2 regions of the Anaerobacillus sp. 63XJN7_4_ISO-PGPR-S23-413 genome follow, and region 2 is predicted to be linked to the other one. Evidence: a T-box and tRNA genes for the amino acid it is inferred to sense, from the RefSeq annotation. Region 2 holds a T-box; the other holds one or more tRNA genes.

Region 1 (6,099 bases), 370 kb from region 2:
GAGTACGGCGGGACACGTGAAACCCCGTCGGAATCCGGGAGGACCATCTCCCAAGGCTAAATACTCTCTAGTGACCGATAGTGAACCAGTACCGTGAGGGAAAGGTGAAAAGCACCCCGGAAGGGGAGTGAAAAAGAACCTGAAACCGTGTGCCTACAACTAGTTGGAGCCCGTTAATGGGTGACAGCGTGCCTTTTGTAGAATGAACCGGCGAGTTACGATCCCGTGCAAGGTTAAGCTGAGAAGGCGGAGCCGCAGCGAAAGCGAGTCTGAATAGGGCGAAATAGTACGTGGTCGTAGACCCGAAACCAGGTGATCTACCCATGTCCAGGGTGAAGTTCAGGTAACACTGAATGGAGGCCCGAACCCACGCATGTTGAAAAATGCGGGGATGAGGTGTGGGTAGCGGTGAAATGCCAATCGAACCTGGAGATAGCTGGTTCTCTCCGAAATAGCTTTAGGGCTAGCCTCGCGGCAAGAATCTTGGAGGTAGAGCACTGATTGGACTAGGGGTCCTTACCGGATTACCGAATCCAGTCAAACTCCGAATGCCAACGATTTATCCGCGGGAGTCAGACTGCGAGTGATAAGATCCGTAGTCGAGAGGGAAACAGCCCAGACCACCAGCTAAGGTCCCAAAGTATACGTTAAGTGGAAAAGGATGTGGCGTTGCTTAGACAACCAGGATGTTGGCTTAGAAGCAGCCATCATTTAAAGAGTGCGTAATAGCTCACTGGTCGAGTGACGCTGCGCCGAAAATGTACCGGGGCTAAACGTATCACCGAAGCTGTGGATTGTCTTACGACAATGGTAGGAGAGCGTTCTAAGGGCTGTGAAGTCAGACCGAAAGGACTGGTGGAGCGCTTAGAAGTGAGAATGCCGGTATGAGTAGCGAAAGACAAGTGAGAATCTTGTCCGTCGAAAGCCCAAGGTTTCCTGAGGAAGGCTCGTCCGCTCAGGGTTAGTCGGGACCTAAGCCGAGGCCGAAAGGCGTAGGCGATGGATAACAGGTTGATATTCCTGTACCACCTCCTTTCCGTTTGAACGACGGGGGGACGCAGAAAGATAGGGAGAGCGCGCTGCTGGAAATGCGCGTCCAAGCGATTAGGCTGGTGAATAGGCAAATCCGTTCACCGCGCAAGCTGAGTCGTGATGGCGAGGGAAATTTAGTACCGAAGTCCTTGATTCTACGCTGCCAAGAAAAGCCTCTAGTGAGGAAAAAGGTGCCCGTACCGCAAACCGACACAGGTAGGCGAGGAGAGAATCCTAAGACGATCGGGAGAACTCTCGTTAAGGAACTCGGCAAAATGACCCCGTAACTTCGGGAGAAGGGGTGCTTCCTCGGGTTTATAGCCCAGGGGAGCCGCAGTGAAAAGATCCAAGCGACTGTTTAGCAAAAACACAGGTCTCTGCAAAGCCGTAAGGCGAAGTATAGGGGCTGACACCTGCCCGGTGCTGGAAGGTTAAGAGGAGGGGTTATCCCTTACGGGAGAAGCTCTGAATCGAAGCCCCAGTAAACGGCGGCCGTAACTATAACGGTCCTAAGGTAGCGAAATTCCTTGTCGGGTAAGTTCCGACCCGCACGAAAGGTGCAACGACTTGGATACTGTCTCAACGAGAGACCCGGTGAAATTATAGTACCTGTGAAGATGCAGGTTACCCGCGACAGGACGGAAAGACCCCATGGAGCTTTACTGTAGCCTGATATTGGATTTTGGTACAGCTTGTACAGGATAGGTAGGAGCCATAGAAGTCGGACCGCCAGGTTCGATGGAGGCGTCGGTGGGATACTACCCTGGCTGTACTGACATTCTAACCCAGCACCGTGATCCGGTGCGGAGACAGTGTCAGGTGGGCAGTTTGACTGGGGCGGTCGCCTCCTAAAGTGTAACGGAGGCGCCCAAAGGTTCCCTCAGAATGGTTGGAAATCATTCGCAGAGTGTAAAGGCACAAGGGAGCTTGACTGCGAGACCTACAAGTCGAGCAGGGACGAAAGTCGGGCTTAGTGATCCGGTGGTTCCGCATGGAAGGGCCATCGCTCAACGGATAAAAGCTACCCTGGGGATAACAGGCTTATCTCCCCCAAGAGTCCACATCGACGGGGAGGTTTGGCACCTCGATGTCGGCTCATCGCATCCTGGGGCTGAAGTAGGTCCCAAGGGTTGGGCTGTTCGCCCATTAAAGCGGTACGCGAGCTGGGTTCAGAACGTCGTGAGACAGTTCGGTCCCTATCCGTCGCGGGCGCAGGAAATTTGAGAGGAGCTGTCCTTAGTACGAGAGGACCGGGATGGACACACCGCTGGTGTACCAGTTGTTCCGCCAGGAGCATAGCTGGGTAGCTACGTGTGGAAGGGATAAGTGCTGAAAGCATCTAAGCATGAAGCCCCCCTCGAGATGAGATTTCCCACAGCATGAAGCTGGTAAGATCCCTTAGAGATGATGAGGTAGATAGGTTCGGGGTGGAAGCGTGGCAACACGTGGAGCTGACGAATACTAATCGATCGAGGGCTTAACCTAAAAACGAAAAGCGAAGTAAGCCGTTTAAATCCGACAAGCGTTGGAGGCTTTTGAGTCAGACGCGCTTTATGCGTCAGAATTAAAAGGTGAAACGATCGAGGATTTGGCTTACGTAGCTGGACATATTGGAAAGTTGTGCGTGCTATCTAGTTTTCAGGGAATAAAATTTTCCTTGAAAAACATGATGGAATATAGTATGATATATTTTGTCGCTGGTAAATCACGAAAGTGAAATCCAGTCCTTAGTCTGGTAATGATGGCGAAGAGGTCACACCCGTTCCCATGCCGAACACGGAAGTTAAGCTCTTCAGCGCCGATGGTAGTTGGGGGATCTCCCCCTGCAAGAGTAGGACGTTGCCAGGCTGATATTATTCCACAGTAGCTCAGTGGTAGAGCTATCGGCTGTTAACCGATCGGTCGTAGGTTCGAATCCTACCTGTGGAGCCATGGAGAGCTGTCCGAGTGGCCGAAGGAGCACGATTGGAAATCGTGTAGACGGTCAAAGCCGTCTCGAGGGTTCGAATCCCTCGCTCTCCGCCACTAGCATACATAATAGCAGCAAGGGCCCGTTGGTCAAGCGGTTAAGACACCGCCCTTTCACGGCGGTAACACGGGTTCGAATCCCGTACGGGTCACCATTATATATCATTTCTACTTTGTGGAGGATTAGCTCAGCTGGGAGAGCATCTGCCTTACAAGCAGAGGGTCGGCGGTTCGAGCCCGTCATCCTCCACCATTATCTAAGGTCCCGTGGTGTAGCGGTTAACATGCCTGCCTGTCACGCAGGAGATCGCGAGTTCGATTCTCGTCGGGACCGCCATTTATATTTTAACATTATCGTGGGGTGGAGCAACAAGCGATACTTCCTTGAAACAGCAACGAGTTGTTTCTACGGATACGCTTCGAAGCATAACCTTGTAGAGAAAGAAACAGTGCACAGCGTAATGAGCAGGTGCAGCATAATTACATTCACATTATCGCGGGGTGGAGCAGTTCGGTAGCTCGTTGGGCTCATAACCCAAAGGTCGCAGGTTCAAATCCTGCCCCCGCAACCAATTATATTTTAAACATGGCTCTGTAGCTCAGTCGGTAGAGCAGTGGACTGAAAATCCACGTGTCGGCGGTTCGATTCCGTCCGGAGCCACCATGTTGCCGGTCTAGCTCAATTGGTAGAGCAACTGACTTGTAATCAGTAGGTTGGGGGTTCAAGTCCTCTGGCCGGCACCATTTTCTCGAAATGAGATCAAATTCCATTGCACTTTCATAAAATGTGTATTACAATGGTAATTGTCAATTTGGAGGGGTAGCGAAGTGGCTAAACGCGGCGGACTGTAAATCCGCTCCCTCAGGGTTCGGCGGTTCGAATCCGTCCCCCTCCACCATCTTGATAGGGGTATAGTTTAAAGGTAGAACAGAGGTCTCCAAAACCTCCGGTGTGGGTTCGAGTCCTACTACCCCTGCCAATTTTAAATCTTTATGGCGGTTGTGGCGAAGTGGTTAACGCACCGGATTGTGATTCCGGCATTCGTGGGTTCAATTCCCATCAGCCGCCCCATTTTTGGGCTATAGCCAAGCGGTAAGGCAACGGATTTTGATTCCGTCATGCGCTGGTTCGAATCCAGCTAGCCCAGCCATTTTTTGTTGCGGAAGTAGTTCAGTGGTAGAACATCACCTTGCCAAGGTGGGGGTCGCGGGTTCGAATCCCGTCTTCCGCTCCATTTTAAAAAGGCGGCATAGCCAAGTGGTAAGGCACGGGTCTGCAAAACCCTTACGCCCCGGTTCAAATCCGGGTGCCGCCTCCAATCTTAATATTTTTTCTTAAAAGTCCTGCCGGAGTGGCGGAATTGGCAGACGCACAGGACTTAAAATCCTGCGGAGGGTGTACCTCCGTGCCGGTTCGAGCCCGGCCTCCGGCACCACTTATTTTTCTGCCTGAATTGAATATGGTATTTTGCCGGTGTGGCGGAATTGGCAGACGCGCACGACTCAAAATCGTGTTCCGAGAGGAGTGTCGGTTCGAACCCGACCACCGGTACCATTACATACGTTATTACAAGACTTCAACGTTCTCGTTGAAGTCTTTTTTGTATTCTTTTTAATTCCTTCTCTTATTTGATATCACTAGTTTTCAATGACTCACTGAGCAAATTCCTGCTCATTTAAAAGTAGAGGTGATAAAATACAAGTATAAGATAGATAAAACAATTTACTGAAAGAGTGATTCGATGAGAATTGAAGTATGGTCCGATTTCGTTTGTCCATTTTGTTATATAGGAAAAAGACGTCTTGAAAGTGCGCTTCAGGCTTTTCCACAGCGTGATCAAGTAGAAGTTGTCTTTAAAAGCTTTGAACTTGATCCTAATGCGAAAGAATCGGATGGGGAAAGCATGGCTGAGCTTCTAGCAGGGAAATACAATGTCAGTCTAGAACAAGCTCAGGGTATGTGTGAGAATATGAGGCAGCAAGCTGCTGGAGAAAACCTAACGTATGATTTCGATAAAATGATTCCAACGAATTCATTTGATGCTCATCGTCTTGTTCACTATGCGACAGAGCATGGTAAAAGTAATGAAATGTCAGAACGTCTCTTTTATGCCTTCTTTACCGAATCGAAAAATATTGGTGATCATGAAACGCTTGCATCACTTGGTGAAGAACTTGGGCTAGACGCTGCGGATATAAAACGTATGCTAGGGACTGAAGAATTTACGAAAGAAGTTCGCAACGATGAAGCTATGGGAAGTCAGCTTGGCATTCAGGGCGTACCGTTCTTTGTATTTGACGGTAAATATGCCGTGTCAGGTGCTCAGCCTGTTGAAATGTTTGAACAGGCCGTTGAGAAGGCCTGGGGAGAAGGAAATAAGCTTGAAGTAGTTGGTGGCAATGCAGAAGCGTGTTCTGCTGACTCTTGTGATCTTCCTAAATAAAACGTAAGAAAGCTCTCTTATTGTAAAGAGAGCTTTTTCTTATGCGTCTGTATTTTCTTGTTTAATCGTTTTGTAAGCTGAATCAAGGTTGCGAATGCGACGAACTATTTCTGAGTTTTTGTTAAGGTTGTCATAGATCATTGATGAAACAACTGATCGATAATAGCTATTCATTGCTTCTAATTTTGAAAATACATCACGATTCTTTTGTATGTATTGGCGAAAATTTTCTTCGAAAAATGGTGTTGAGAATGGTTCCATATGATTTCTCCTTTCTGTCTGTCATTCTGATTATAGGGTGATCGTCATCAGGACGTCAAACGGATTATGAAGAGTAAAATTCTATTAGCTCTGTCGTGATGAGAGACGTTTGTAAAGAAAATATGAAAAATGTGTTGTTTCTTTCATATGTTCTGTGGTATTCTATCTACATCAGCGAGGATTGTAGAAATTCCTCGAATTTTCACCATTTACCCAACGCAGTGTTTCGTTAAAATTAACGAAGCGTTGCGTTTTTTTATGTTTGCTTTCTTTAACTTGAAACCCCGCTTAAGAAGTCTCCTCCGTGAATTTGATTAAACATTTCTGCTGAGGCAGTTACAAGCTTTTCACCTTCTGAAACAGGGAGCGAAGGTTGAAGATAGAAAAGTTGAAT
Region 2 (6,099 bases):
CTCAATTTTCTTAGGTGCTGACTGATAGAAGGTTGGCTCATTTGCAATACTTCTACAAACTCACAGACGCAGCATTCACCATCTTTTAAAAGGCCCACTATCGTTAAACGCGTTTTATCGCCAAGTAATTTAAGGACAGAAGCAGCCTGATCGATTTCAATCATAGTGTTCTCCATTTCTTCACCTCCACAAATGATTATATAAGCATATACTTATATAATCAAGCAGATTTAAAATGTTGAGAAATTTAGAAAACGGAGCAAGAGTCATTGGTAAACGTTGCTTCGAAATTCTTGTTCGATTAGCATTCTTTCTTGTAGGCAACTGCCTTATGCTTAACAATATGGTTAGAAAAGTAACGATAAAACTAAACGAATGCCCATCCATTCAATAGGAAGCTGCATAGTATGAAGTAATCCAAGATGGAAAGGAGGTCATACTCCATGGGATACGGTTACGGCAGTGGGTTTGCTCTAATTGTAGTGCTGTTTATTCTCCTTATCATCGTAGGTGCAGCTTTTGTTGGAGGAGGCTACTAATTCTCGGAACATAAGCTGTATTCAGCAGGGAATTCCTGTTGAAGGAGCACGGGTTGAATAATAAATGCGCAAGAAGGCTGATTACCTTTAAATCAGCCTTTTCTTGTATAGAAAGATTGAACAAGCTCCTTCAATCTGTTGTCTTTTTTTGGAGTATGGATTTTGGGTATAGCTTGTTACCTAATGAACCGTATGTCTCACTCGTTCTGGGATCAATTAAATTTGTCTGTTCATGATAAACTCGAGGCGTATGCCAGAGAGTGATTAGGGCTCTTGTCATTGGCATCTCGTGGTATCGTTCTGGCCACATTGTTTTAATATGCTCTTTCACAAGTGGATAATATTTCGGATTCATCCCTGGAAACAGATGATGCTCTGTGTGATACGAGAAGTTGAAATGTAGGATGTCCACTATTTTTGGTACTGTAACGGTGAGACTGTTCGCAAGCGGATCATTGATAGGTGTTAATGGATTTAATCTGTGATTTGTTGAGATATAAGCCATTACGATAAAGTTTGCGATGAGAAGTGGAATGAAATAAGCAAATATCCAATTCCTTATTCCGATCACGAAGATAAGACTGATCCATGTTACCCAGGGCAAAATCATTTGTAGAAAAACGTCACGTTGCTTTTTTGGCGCAAATTCTTTTACATAAGTAAAAAACATTTTAATCGAATGGGCGGTAAATTGAACCGTTAATGAAATAAAAGCAAAGAACGAACGGATAAATAACGGGAGTCCGTAAATCCATTTGAACATTTTCATTCTCGAAATACGTTCTAGGGTTGGCCATGCATCTGGATCATTAGCATCATGCTGAGTATGTACATGGTGATTTAGGTTGTGCCATTTTCTCCAAAGTTTTGGGCCAGTACTTAATGGCCAAAACGCAATCGCGCCTAGAATATCACGTAGCAAGGCATTTCTTACAACTGTTCCATGTAGAATTTCATGGCCAAGAAAACCAAGTCCGGCAAAGCAAGCGCCTATCATAAATGAAAAGACAAGTGCTATGAGGGTAGGTAAAGGATTGGAGGCAATGATTAAGAAACAGGTCAATGTGATGACGAGATATGTAAATCCCCCGAAGAGTCGTACTGGAACAGGCTTAAAAGCTTCAGGTGGAAGGTGTTTCTTAATCCGAGCAGCATACCAGCTGAATGAGTGTAGATCGTTCATCATAATCTCCTTTCGAAATGCGAGAATGCTATAGAGCAACTGTTATTTAAGTGAAGAAATAAGCATATAAGTCAATCATGTACCTGAGTAAGAAGAAATATTCAAATGAAAATCAGGAAATGTATTGATTTCAAATAAGCGTCACGATAGAATAAGAAAAAAAATAGGCAATGAAGAAGAAGAGTAGTCTTGAGCGGCACTTTAGAGAGCTGGTGGTAGGTGAAAACCAGTGTGCGCAACAGATGAATGGGCTTCTGAGCTACCGAACTGAACAGTAAAGTAGGATTCGGCGGAACGTCTTACCGATACAAGAGACACCTTATTGAAATAGGTTTCATTCTGTAAGGGGTAAGCGCGTTTACGTTTGTAAACGAATAAAGGTGGCACCACGGGTCTCTCGTCCTTTTTAGAGGATGAGGGGCTTTTTGTGTTGTCTAAAATGATGGAGGGACATATGAAAAAGACGATCTTAACAGGTATTAAGCCGACTGGAAGAGTTCATTTAGGCAATTACATTGGAGCGATTAAACCAGCTTTAAAACAAGCGATGAATGAGGAACTTGACCCTGTTTATTTTGTCGCAGATTACCACGGATTGACGAAAATTCGAGATCAGCAGCAGATGGAAGAATTATCGTACGGGATTGCAGCTACGTGGCTTGCACTTGGACTTGATCCAACAAAGGTGATTCTCTATCGTCAATCGGATGTACCAGAAATCTTTGAATTATCGTGGATTTTGGCTTGTTTTAGCCCTAAAGGATTAATGAATCGGGCGCATGCCTACAAAGCAATTGTGGAGAAAAATCGTGAGGGAGATCGCGAAGAGGATGAAGGGGTGAATATGGGGTTATTCACTTATCCCATTTTAATGGCGTCTGATATTCTAATGTTTCAAACCGATTTCGTCCCTGTAGGCAAAGACCAGATTCAGCATGTGGAAATCGCAAGGGATATAGCCGCTGCTTTTAATTTTCAATTTGGAGAAACGTTCACGTTGCCAAGCTATATTGTCGATAAAAACACGTCCGTACTTCCTGGGCTTGATGGTAGGAAAATGAGTAAAAGCTATCACAATACGATTTCATTGTTTGAAGAGCCAGATAAGCTTAAAAAGTTAGTTAATCGTATTACAACGGATTCTTCTGACCCAACAGAACCAAAGGATCCGGATACATCAACGGTATTTGCACTTTATAAGGAATTTGCTAGTGATGCCGAAACGATTGAAATGAGGAAAAAATTCAAAGAAGGGATCGGATGGGGAGAAGCGAAAAAAGAACTTTTTCATGTTATGGATGATTTCTTAGCTGAACCTCGAGAGAAGTACCGTTACTATATGGCTCATAGAGATGAGCTTGACCAAATTCTTGAAGAGGGAGCAAGGAAAGCAAGAGCTAAAGCGCAGCCGTTCTTGAAAGATGTGAAAAGCAAGCTAGGCATTCGACGATAGCAAGCTAGAAAACTTAACGTATTGTTCCTATATGCCGATAAAGATCATATATAGATTTCTTATGATAACTTCGGAGGCACAACACTATGATTGAAATGATAGGAGAATATAATTGGTGGATCGTCTTACTGTCAGTAGTCATCGCGGTCTTTGCTTCATATAGTGCGCTAGATCTCGCAGGTAGAGTTTCTTATTCGAAAGGGATTCGCAAATGGGTATGGGTCATTGGTGGGGCTGGCGCAATGGGAGTTGGAATATGGTCGATGCACTTTATCGGCATGCTTGCTTTTTCAATGTCGATGCCAATGACCTATGATGTTCCCCTTGTTGCTCTATCTATTTGCGCGTCTTTCTTTGGATCTTTCATTGCTCTTGTCGCAGTTGGAGGGAAGGAGCTAACGATTAAAAGGTTAGTTGTTGGAACGATCTTTATGTCTGGGGCTATTATCGCTATGCATTATATAGGTATGGAAGCGATGGAAAATGTTGAGATCGTTTACAATGATTGGTTGCTCGTTCTTTCAACACTTATCGCTATGTGTGCTTCATTTACAGCGCTAAAACTAGCCTTTACCCTTTCTAGATCCCAAAAATACCGTCACTTAATTTTACTAAAGATAGGCAGTGCGGGAATCATGGGAATTGCTATTGCGGGGATGCATTACGTTGGACTTGAAGCTGCGACCTTCTATATGTCTAAAGTACATCATCAACCAGTTGTAGAAGGATTAGACACGTCCGCTCTTTCCATTGCTATTGCCGTCGGTACGTTGTGCGTTCAAACGATTTTGATTTTTGGTGTTGTGACTGAACGGAAATTGATTAAGCAGTCAATTGAGATGAAGGGTAATGACTATCGTTTACGATCACTGCTTACATATAGCATTGATGCGATCCTCACTTTGACAGTAGATGGAAAAATCCGTTCGCTCAATCCGGCAGGTGAAAAACTATTCCGTGTGAAAAAAGATGAATTAAGTCATGTAAATCCAATGGATTTTTTCGAAAGTGAAGAATTAGAGAGAGTGAGTCACTATTTTCTTTCGGTGCATGACACAAGGCAGGCTGTCAGTTTCAATACGAAGGTCTTTACGTTTGACGGAGGGATAAACGATTTAAATGTGACGTTCGTTCCCATTTATTTAAATGATCGTCTTGATCGGATCTATGCTATTACAAAAGATATAACGAAGCAAAGAGCAGCAGAGCAAAAAAACCATCAAATGGCTTATTTTGATGCCTTAACGTCATTACCAAATCGTCGCTCATTTGTTGAATACCTAGAGAACTGCCTTAGGAAAGTAGATGAACCAGCAGATCTTGCTGTTATGATGCTCGATCTTGATCGTTTTAAAGTTATTAATGATGCTCTTGGTCATAACACAGGTGATCTTTTTCTATGCGCAGTTTCCGTGCGTCTGCAAGAATGCGTGGACCCATTTGGTTTTCTCGCACGCCTTGGAGGGGATGAATTTGTGATTGTCCTCGACGGATTTAAGCACATTTATCCTGATGAGCTTGCGAATCAAATTATTGAAGCATTTGAGAAGCCATTTCAGGTTAGTAGCCACGAGCTGTCCACTTCGGTAAGTATTGGCATAGCAGCAGCACCTGGTGACGGAACAAACGTTGAATCATTGATGAAGCATGCCGATATTGCGATGTATTCTGCAAAAGGACGTAATCGCAAGAAATATCAATTCTACTCGGCATCCATGGGACAAAAAAGTGAATTGAGATTAATAGAAGAAAGTTCGCTTCGAGCGGGACTTATCAACAAAGAATTTATTCTACATTATCAACCTCAGGTGAAATGCACTGATGGTTCACTGTCAGGAGTTGAAGCCCTCGTTCGCTGGAAAGCAGGAAAGGAAGAACTCCGCTACCCAGGCGATTTCATTTCACTAGCGGAAGAGACAGGTCTTATCGTTGAACTCGGCCGTCAAGTGCTTGATATGGCTTGTGAACAGGCGAAGAAATGGTGTGAGAGCGGTTATCCTCTTCGTGTTTCAGTGAATCTTTCTGCTAAGCAATTTCAGAGTGATGAACTAATTACAACGATTAAAGAAACGCTAACCAAGTATTCTCTTGATCCAGCATTGTTAGAGCTTGAGGTGACAGAGAGTATGACAATGGAAAACTCTACTCGCTCATCGTGGATGATTACTTCTCTTAGAGAACTCGGGGTGAGTATTTCTATTGATGACTTTGGTACAGGTCATAGTTCGTTAAGCTATCTCAAAGACTTTTCGATCAATCAGGTGAAAATTGATAAATCCTTTATTGATGAGTTAACACAAAATGTGAAGTCCGACCAAATTACGAGTGCGATTATTGCCATGAGCAAGCAATTAAAACTACACGTCATTGCAGAAGGGGTAGAAACGATTGAACAAGCTGATTTTCTATCATCAAAAGGGTGTGATAGTATTCAAGGCTATTACTACAGCAAGCCGGTTCCCCCTCAACAAATTGAAGATACTTATTTGAACTTGGAACCATCACCAGCTTAATCGTTTTATTTTAGCTTATGCTGTGGATTCTCGATTCTTGGTTCAGGCGATTGGTTTTCAATTCTTTTGATATGGGTTTTATAATAATGAAGAGTCATTCGAACATGTCCAAAATGTATGCAGCAGGATGTTTACAACGATAGAAGAAGTTTCTTATTCAAGAAATTCAACATAAAAAACAAAGACTACCAACTGGCAGTCTTTGTTTTTTATTTTTTAATTAAGCTGTATCCGATCCAATGCAAAGCCTGTTGAAGATTTGATTTTACAACAATTTGGTCAAAGTCACTTGAGGCTTGAACCGCTTTTATAGCTAGATCCGGACGAATACCTGTTACGATCATTTGAACTCCAACAAGTTTAAGAGAATCTCCTATTTTAAGAAGATTGGTCGCACTTTGGCTGTGAATA

Evidence for each region. A T-box is a leader RNA that pairs with one kind of tRNA and senses whether it is charged. The one in region 2 lies ahead of AC0VYO_RS04680 (tryptophan--tRNA ligase), so its partner is inferred to be a tRNA-Trp.
Region 1: it has a tRNA-Trp gene. The T-box ahead of AC0VYO_RS04680 (tryptophan--tRNA ligase) is inferred to sense a tRNA for this amino acid. The anticodon was not compared.

What each region holds. Positions count from the first base shown of each region.
Region 1 covers NZ_CM149688.1:475,270-481,368, forward strand. Annotated here, with positions in the region: rRNA gene AC0VYO_RS02610 (23S ribosomal RNA) at 1-2,517, shown strand, start outside; rRNA gene rrf (5S ribosomal RNA) at 2,764-2,880, shown strand; tRNA gene AC0VYO_RS02620 (tRNA-Asn) at 2,890-2,964, shown strand; tRNA gene AC0VYO_RS02625 (tRNA-Ser) at 2,966-3,057, shown strand; tRNA gene AC0VYO_RS02630 (tRNA-Glu) at 3,081-3,155, shown strand; tRNA gene AC0VYO_RS02635 (tRNA-Val) at 3,178-3,253, shown strand; tRNA gene AC0VYO_RS02640 (tRNA-Asp) at 3,262-3,337, shown strand; tRNA gene AC0VYO_RS02645 (tRNA-Met) at 3,496-3,572, shown strand; tRNA gene AC0VYO_RS02650 (tRNA-Phe) at 3,589-3,664, shown strand; tRNA gene AC0VYO_RS02655 (tRNA-Thr) at 3,669-3,744, shown strand; tRNA gene AC0VYO_RS02660 (tRNA-Tyr) at 3,815-3,899, shown strand; tRNA gene AC0VYO_RS02665 (tRNA-Trp) at 3,907-3,980, shown strand; tRNA gene AC0VYO_RS02670 (tRNA-His) at 3,997-4,072, shown strand; tRNA gene AC0VYO_RS02675 (tRNA-Gln) at 4,077-4,151, shown strand; tRNA gene AC0VYO_RS02680 (tRNA-Gly) at 4,161-4,235, shown strand; tRNA gene AC0VYO_RS02685 (tRNA-Cys) at 4,245-4,319, shown strand; tRNA gene AC0VYO_RS02690 (tRNA-Leu) at 4,347-4,436, shown strand; tRNA gene AC0VYO_RS02695 (tRNA-Leu) at 4,471-4,555, shown strand; gene AC0VYO_RS02700 (DsbA family oxidoreductase) at 4,743-5,444, shown strand; gene yvfG (protein YvfG) at 5,484-5,705, opposite strand; gene AC0VYO_RS02710 (B3/B4 domain-containing protein) at 5,977-6,099, opposite strand, start outside.
Region 2 covers NZ_CM149688.1:849,628-855,726, forward strand. Annotated here, with positions in the region: gene AC0VYO_RS04665 (ArsR/SmtB family transcription factor) at 1-176, opposite strand, end outside; gene AC0VYO_RS04670 (YjcZ family sporulation protein) at 444-539, shown strand; gene desB (Delta(10) desaturase DesB) at 670-1,722, opposite strand; T-box leader at 1,884-2,130, shown strand; gene AC0VYO_RS04680 (tryptophan--tRNA ligase) at 2,177-3,175, shown strand; gene AC0VYO_RS04685 (EAL domain-containing protein) at 3,262-5,688, shown strand; gene AC0VYO_RS04690 (STAS domain-containing protein) at 5,898-6,099, opposite strand, start outside.